2 regions of the Paenibacillus sp. ov031 genome follow, and region 1 is predicted to be linked to the other one. Evidence: predicted binding sites of a transcription regulator. Region 1 holds the regulator's gene; the other holds the start of a gene.
The links. Region 1 encodes CtsR, which represses protease genes until heat stress. Its sites were predicted from a motif close to ATGGTCAATAAAGGTCAAACA; they were not measured.

Region 1 (3,432 bases):
AAGAACGCATAACCCTGTCGGTAATCCGCAATCTGGAGTCCGTAATTAACCGTTCTCTGGCGGTACGCTCATGCCCAATCATCTGTAACACAACACTATGCAGGTTATCGATGACTTCTTGTTCCGTCTGCCCCAGTGTGATCTGGTTCGAGATCTGGAACAGGTTACCCATCGCCTCACTGCCTTCACCGTAAATTCCCCGTACAGTCAGTCCGACTTGGGAGACTGCACTTAGAATGCGGCCAATCTGCTGTGTCATCACCAGAGCGGGTAGATGCATCATGACAGATGCTCTTACACCTGTACCTACATTCGTAGGACAGCTGGTTAAATATCCTCTGCGGTCATCAAAAGCGTAATCCACATGCGCTTCAAAAGCATCATCTATGGCGGAAGCTTTCTCCCAGGCTTCTTTCACCTGGAACCCCGGATAGAGGCACTGGATACGAAGATGATCCTCTTCATTAATCATAATACTGACAGATTCATCCTCACTGAGAATAACAGCACCATTTCTGGATTCGTTCGCAAGACTGGGACTGATTAAATGCTTCTCCACCAGCACCCGTTTGTCAAGGTCATCAATATCAATCAGATCTAGGGTATGAAAATCTCCAAAGGCATGAACGTCATCATATTGAAGTACTTCGCTCAGCTTATTCAGCACTTCTTCCGATTGCTCATTGGAAGCCAGCATCGGAAACGGATAATGCTGCAGGTTGCGTGCGATCCGGACTCGGCTGCTAATGACGATTTCGGAATCAGCCGCATCACTACGCATCCAGTCGCTGAGCGCCTTCTCTGTAAAACGCAGATTAGGCATTACGCATCCCTCCTACTCATCACAAACTTTACTCCTGAGCTATTTCTTTTTCAAGTTCCCTGATCTGATCACGAATTTGAGCGGCTTCTTCAAACTCCTCTTGCGTTATGCTCTCCTGAAGATCCCGTTTCAGATCAGCAATCTGTCTTTTGACCTTGATGCGACCACCAGCCCGTGCAGGCACTTTACCCACGTGGGAAGTGCTACCGTGAACCCGTTTGAATAGGGGGTCCAAACGACTGTCAAAATATTTATAACAAGAACTACAGCCAAAACGGCCGATTTTACTAAACTGTGAATAGGTCATGCCGCATTCTTCACAACGAAGGGATTGCGCGGGTGTTGCTCCCGCACTGCCATTCTTGCCTGAGGGTTCAAAATCAAGCAACCCGGACAATAAGTTATGAATGGAAAATCCGTTGGATGTTCCGGGAATCATTTCCCCTTTTTCACGAGCACATGACTCACAAATATGGAATTCCGTCTTCTCTCCGTTCACGATCTTCGTGAAATGGAGTGTTGCCGGACGGTTGTTGCATTCTTGGCACAGCACAATGATGTACCCCCTTGATCCCGATAGTTTTCATTTACCGAGCAAAGATATTAACATCGCCTTTAACATTCTGGCACGAATTTGATCCCGGTAAGGAAGTTTGACCAATATAATCTCTCTCGATACAGCTGCCCGCATCAACCCGGCTTCCCTTTTGCTCAAGAAACGTGCTTCTTCCAGTTGGTAGATCAGACCTTCGGCAGCTGTCTGCCCGATCTCATCTCCAATACTATGGTGCAAATGGTTATGCAGAGCCGAGTGAGCCGGCAATTCAATCCGCTGTATGCGAACATAACCGCCGCCGCCACGTTTACTCTCTACAAGATAACCTTTTTCGAGTGTAAATCGGGTGCTGATGACATAATTGATCTGGGAAGGCACACATGAAAATTGATCAGCCAGATCATTACGTTGAATTTCGACCAATCCTTCGGGACTTTCATGCAAAATACTCTTCAGATATTGTTCGATAATATCAGAGATATTACGCATCCACTCATCCTCCACTGTCTGAAACGTTAAGTCAATAAGGACCCACACGCCCCTACAGAGTACACCTTCTCAACCCATTTAACCAATCAAGGAAACAGCGAAACTGATCTTCAACGGTCTTTAACAGGAGAGCGAAGGACGCTCGAAGGTCCTTTAATATTGCTTTTATCCGCTGATGTGTACTACCTTCAATATGGCTCCCACCACCGGATTGCAGAAAGAAAGTTACGTAAGTATTTAACCTTTAGTTGACTTTGACTTTCTTTGACTTTATATACATTATAGCATATTTTGTGGTTTTGCCAAGAGGGAGCACTATTCATTTTTTACGATTTTACACGAAATATTCGGCTGACACAAAAAAACCTCTCCAAAATAGCTGGAGAAGTCCATTTGTCTCACACTAGCATCGTAATGCTATACAAGTTAAGTCTATGAAATTGATCCTAAAATACTCGTTACTCTATGAGGATCAGAAAAAATCAAGTAAATACGTTTCCCGTTCAGGAATCGCTTGCTCCAAAGCCTTAATCGCTCCATTCGGTCCTTCAATTCTACCTATTTGAGCCATCTCTGCGGGCCTACGATACCCCATCAGCATTGCGGTGAGCGCCTGTATGTCTACTTTAACAGTCTGATCCTTAGGTGCCGACTCAGATGTTTTCCATATCGAAGCTGTACCATTCATCGCCACATTCAACTGCCATACCCCTTCATTCCATGGTGCATGGGCATCCTCTACCTGGAGATTAATCTGTACTGGTGAGTCTGGGCTCGCAAAAGGATACTGTGAAATAAATTGTTCTACACTCACAATACGTGCCATGAAGAAAGGTACAATTTCCTGCTGAATCCGCGGATTATCTAATTGAAAAGCAAGCATATCACTGGCTGGTGCCTGTAAAGTGACTTCCTCAATCATAGAATCATGGTTGGCAATAAAGGTCCACAAACCTTGTCTTGTCTCTTCATTCAGATAAATGATCTCTTTAATGGTAAACTTTCTTTCCTTAACCTCATATAAAACATAGCCTTGTGCTTTACCAGCTTCATCATAATATACAGCCTTCTGGCTGGCGCCATTAGATAGAACTGAATTCTCCCATCTCGCATCATCCCGAATCAAGGTTCCGTTATAGCGTTCAGCGTACGCACTGTATACTTCCTTTAATATACTGAGTCCCGGATCGCCACGGCGAATTGTTCCAGGGGTTGCCTTTTTCGCAGGCAGATGAGCTGTAGGCACTTTATATCGTTTAAACTCAACATACGTCTCCCATCCATATCTCCGATAAAATGCAAAAGAGAACGGATGCAAAAACGATATACTTTGTTTGTTACGGTTCATTTCCTCCAGCGCATGCTTCAACAGCCCAGCTACCCAGCCTTTACGTCTATATTCTGGCCATGTCGCTACTCCCGCAATACCGCCCATCTCGAACGATCTCCCATGAATATAGGTTTGAAAAGGAATAATATGAAGTTTGGCACCCAATTGTCCTTCCTCAAATACACCCCATATATCCTGTGAATCAAATTGACTCCGTCTCTTCTCCGTTTGCTC
Region 2 (3,432 bases), on a different contig from region 1:
GAGATAACTGGCAAACGGCCTACAAATTCCGGAATCAGACCGAATTTCAGCAAGTCTTCCGGCAATACCATACCCAGATATTCACCTGGTTTAAGATCTTTTTGTTCCGCAACGGTATTAAAGCCGATGACTTTTTTACCGATCCGGCGTTTAATCATTTGCTCGAGACCATCAAAGGCACCGCCACAAATGAACAAGATGTTGGTGGTATCAATCTGGATGAATTCCTGATGTGGATGCTTACGACCACCTTGTGGTGGTACAGAAGCTACAGTTCCTTCCAGGATTTTCAAGAGCGCTTGTTGAACACCTTCACCCGATACATCACGAGTAATGGATGGGTTCTCGGATTTACGCGCTACTTTATCAATTTCATCGATATAAATAATGCCGCGCTCTGCTTTTTCCACATCATAATCAGCAGCTTGAATCAGCTTGAGCAGAATGTTCTCTACATCTTCGCCGACATAACCTGCTTCCGTCAATGAAGTTGCATCAGCAATAGCAAAAGGAACATTAAGGATTTTGGCCATCGTTTGCGCAAGCAACGTTTTACCAGAACCCGTAGGTCCTAACAGCAAAATATTACTTTTTTGCAATTCAACATCCTCAATCTTACTTTGTGTGTTGATCCGTTTATAGTGATTGTAAACCGCTACAGACAAAGATTTCTTCGCCTGATCCTGACCAATGACGTACTGGTCAAGAATGTCGCGGATTTCTTTCGGTTTTGGAATATCTTTGAGGTCCAGTTCTTCGTCATGACCGAGCTCTTCCTCTACGATTTCAGTGCACAGTTCGATACATTCATCACAAATGTAAACGCCCGGTCCAGCGACCAGCTTGCGCACCTGTTCCTGAGATTTACCGCAAAAAGAGCATTTCAACTGCCCTTTCTCATCGTTAAATTTAAACATGAAACCACCCCTTTAGGAATTGATCGGTCTGCTGAGCACCTGGTCAATAATGCCGTACGTTTTGGCTTCTTCAGCACTCATGAAAAAGTCACGGTCTGTGTCCCGCTCGATTTTCTCAAGGGGTTGACCTGTACGATCGACGTATATTTGATTCAGTTTCTGACGTGTTTTAATAATCCATTCTGCGTGAATTTTGATATCCGCAGCCTGTCCTTGAACGCCGCCAAGCGGCTGATGAATCATCACTTCGCTGTTAGTCAGCGCATATCGTTTACCAGGAGCTCCGGCTGTCAGCAATAACGAGCCCATGCTTGCTGCCATACCTACGCAAATGGTCGATACATCCGGCTTGATATATTGCATCGTATCGTATATACCCATCCCTGCGGTGACAGAACCACCAGGTGAATTAATGTACAAACTTATATCCTTCTCAGGATCGTCGGCTGCCAAAAACAAAAGCTGCGCTATGACAAGATTGGCTACATCGTCATCAATCGCACTGGTTAAAAAGATAATGCGATCCTTCAGCAAACGCGAATATATATCGTAAGACCGCTCGCCTCGATTGGTTTGTTCAACAACCATTGGCACCAGACTCATGAGACCAACCTCTTTTCTACATGTAATTAGACATAGGCTACCTGTAAAGCAAACCCAAATTCATTCTAACACGTTCCTGTGACAATGTCATTTTTCACAAGTGGTGTAAAGACGGAGTAAGTTTACTTTTTTGCCTGATCATATTTAACCATGTTTTCTATGTATGTGCAAATCGGAGCAATCCTATGCCGTTTCACCTTTTTTTTATTTGCAGGAGAACCATAGGACGTTGATTGTGCATAACCAATGCCACAACGAATTCCATCCATATTATTACTGAATCCTCTATAAAATGGATGCCATAATTTAAAAATAAGGCACGCAATGATTCACGTGCCTTATCGTTTATTCAGCTGTTCATTACGTAACAGCTTGTCTTATTTTTCGTCAGCTTCTGCAGCAACTTCTTCAGCTGGAGCTTCAACAGCTTCAACGACTTTGCTGTTCTCAACGAGAACATCGATCGTTTTACGCAGTTTCACTTCGTCACGAAGGCTGTCCAGGGAACCATTACCCTCGAGAATGCCACGAATCTCTTCAGCAGGACGCTTGTAAGACTCAGCCATTTTTTCGAGTTCTTGGTTAACTTCTTCGTCAGACACTTCGATGTTTTCCGCTTTACCAACGGCTTCAAGAACCAAGTTGTTGCGAACACGTTTGGAAGCATCTTCCTGCATTTGTCCTCTCAGGTCAGCTTGTGTTTGACCAGAGAAGCTCAGGAACATTTCCAGGTTCATACCTTGGTTGCGCAGACGGTTGTCGAAATCACGCATCATGTTTTGTACTTCGCTCTCAACCATCGCAGCAGGAATATCCACTTCAGCATTTTCAGCCACTTTTTCTACAACAGCATTTTCTTGAGCTGCTTTGGCTTCATCTGCTTTGCGGGATTCCAATTGCGTTTTCAGATCAGCTTTGTACTCTTCAAGCGTATCGAATTCGCTAACATCTTTTGCAAACTCGTCATCCAGTTCAGGAAGTTGTTTACGTTTGATTTCATGTACTTTCACTTTAAATACCGCTTTTTTGCCAGCCAGTTCAGCTGCATGGTAGCTCTCAGGGAAAGTTACTTCAACGTCTTTGAAGTCGCCTGTGGAAAGACCCACAACCTGCTCTTCAAATCCTGGGATGAATGTGTTGGAACCAAGTTCCAGGGAATACCCCTCAGCTTGTCCACCTTCGAACGGTACACCATCAACGGAACCGTCAAAGTCGATTACAGCAACGTCGCCGTTTTGTGCGGAACCTTCGTCGATAACAACGAGTTCTGCGTGACGTTGTTGAAGACGCTCGAGCTCTTCAGTCACTTCTACATCCGTTACTTCATGTTTGGCTACAGCAACTTCAACGCCTTTGTAGTCACCCAGTGTAACTTCAGGTTTAACTGTTACTTTCGCTTTGAACTTGAATACTTGTCCTTTAGCGAATTGCTCGACATCTACGTCAGGACGATCAACCGGGAAGATATCCGTTTGGTCGATTGCTTCTGTGTAAGCTTCAGGAAGCAAAATATCAATTGCTTCTTGATACAGGCTTTCTACACCGAAACGAGCTTCAAAGATCGAACGTGGAACTTTACCTTTACGGAATCCAGGTACATTTGCTTGTTTAACTACTTTATTAAAAGCTTTGTCGAGTGCTGCAGTTACACGATCTGCACCCACTTCAACCTCAAGAACCCCAAGGTTCTTCTCTATCTTTTCCCAAGTTGCTTTCATTGTATACTTTCCCCTCCAAAATTCGCATGTTCACGTAGGCAATCACGTACAAAATAACCATTTTAGTATAAACAAGATTAGATTCTTTTTCAAGGGGAATCCCTTGATACGGTTTGAGGAAAACGTTTCCGGGTCCTATTGACCATCCAAACCGGCAGAAACAAACTGCTTCATTGATCGATATGCTTGCTCCA

Region 2: a site for CtsR is predicted at 1,710-1,730, ahead of clpP (ATP-dependent Clp endopeptidase proteolytic subunit ClpP). Genes of this name have one in related genera too.

The regions. Positions count from the first base shown of each region.
Region 1 is NZ_FRDO01000013.1:640-4,071, reverse strand. It holds gene BUA17_RS29590 (protein-arginine kinase McsB) at 1-823, opposite strand, end outside; gene BUA17_RS29585 (protein-arginine kinase activator protein McsA) at 852-1,376, opposite strand; gene BUA17_RS29580 (CtsR family transcriptional regulator) at 1,407-1,868, opposite strand; gene BUA17_RS29575 (GNAT family N-acetyltransferase) at 2,341-3,432, opposite strand, start outside.
Region 2 is NZ_FRDO01000008.1:47,264-50,695, forward strand. It holds gene clpX (ATP-dependent protease ATP-binding subunit ClpX) at 1-917, opposite strand, end outside; gene clpP (ATP-dependent Clp endopeptidase proteolytic subunit ClpP) at 930-1,520, opposite strand; gene tig (trigger factor) at 1,898-3,238, opposite strand; gene BUA17_RS25675 (hypothetical protein) at 3,374-3,432, opposite strand, start outside.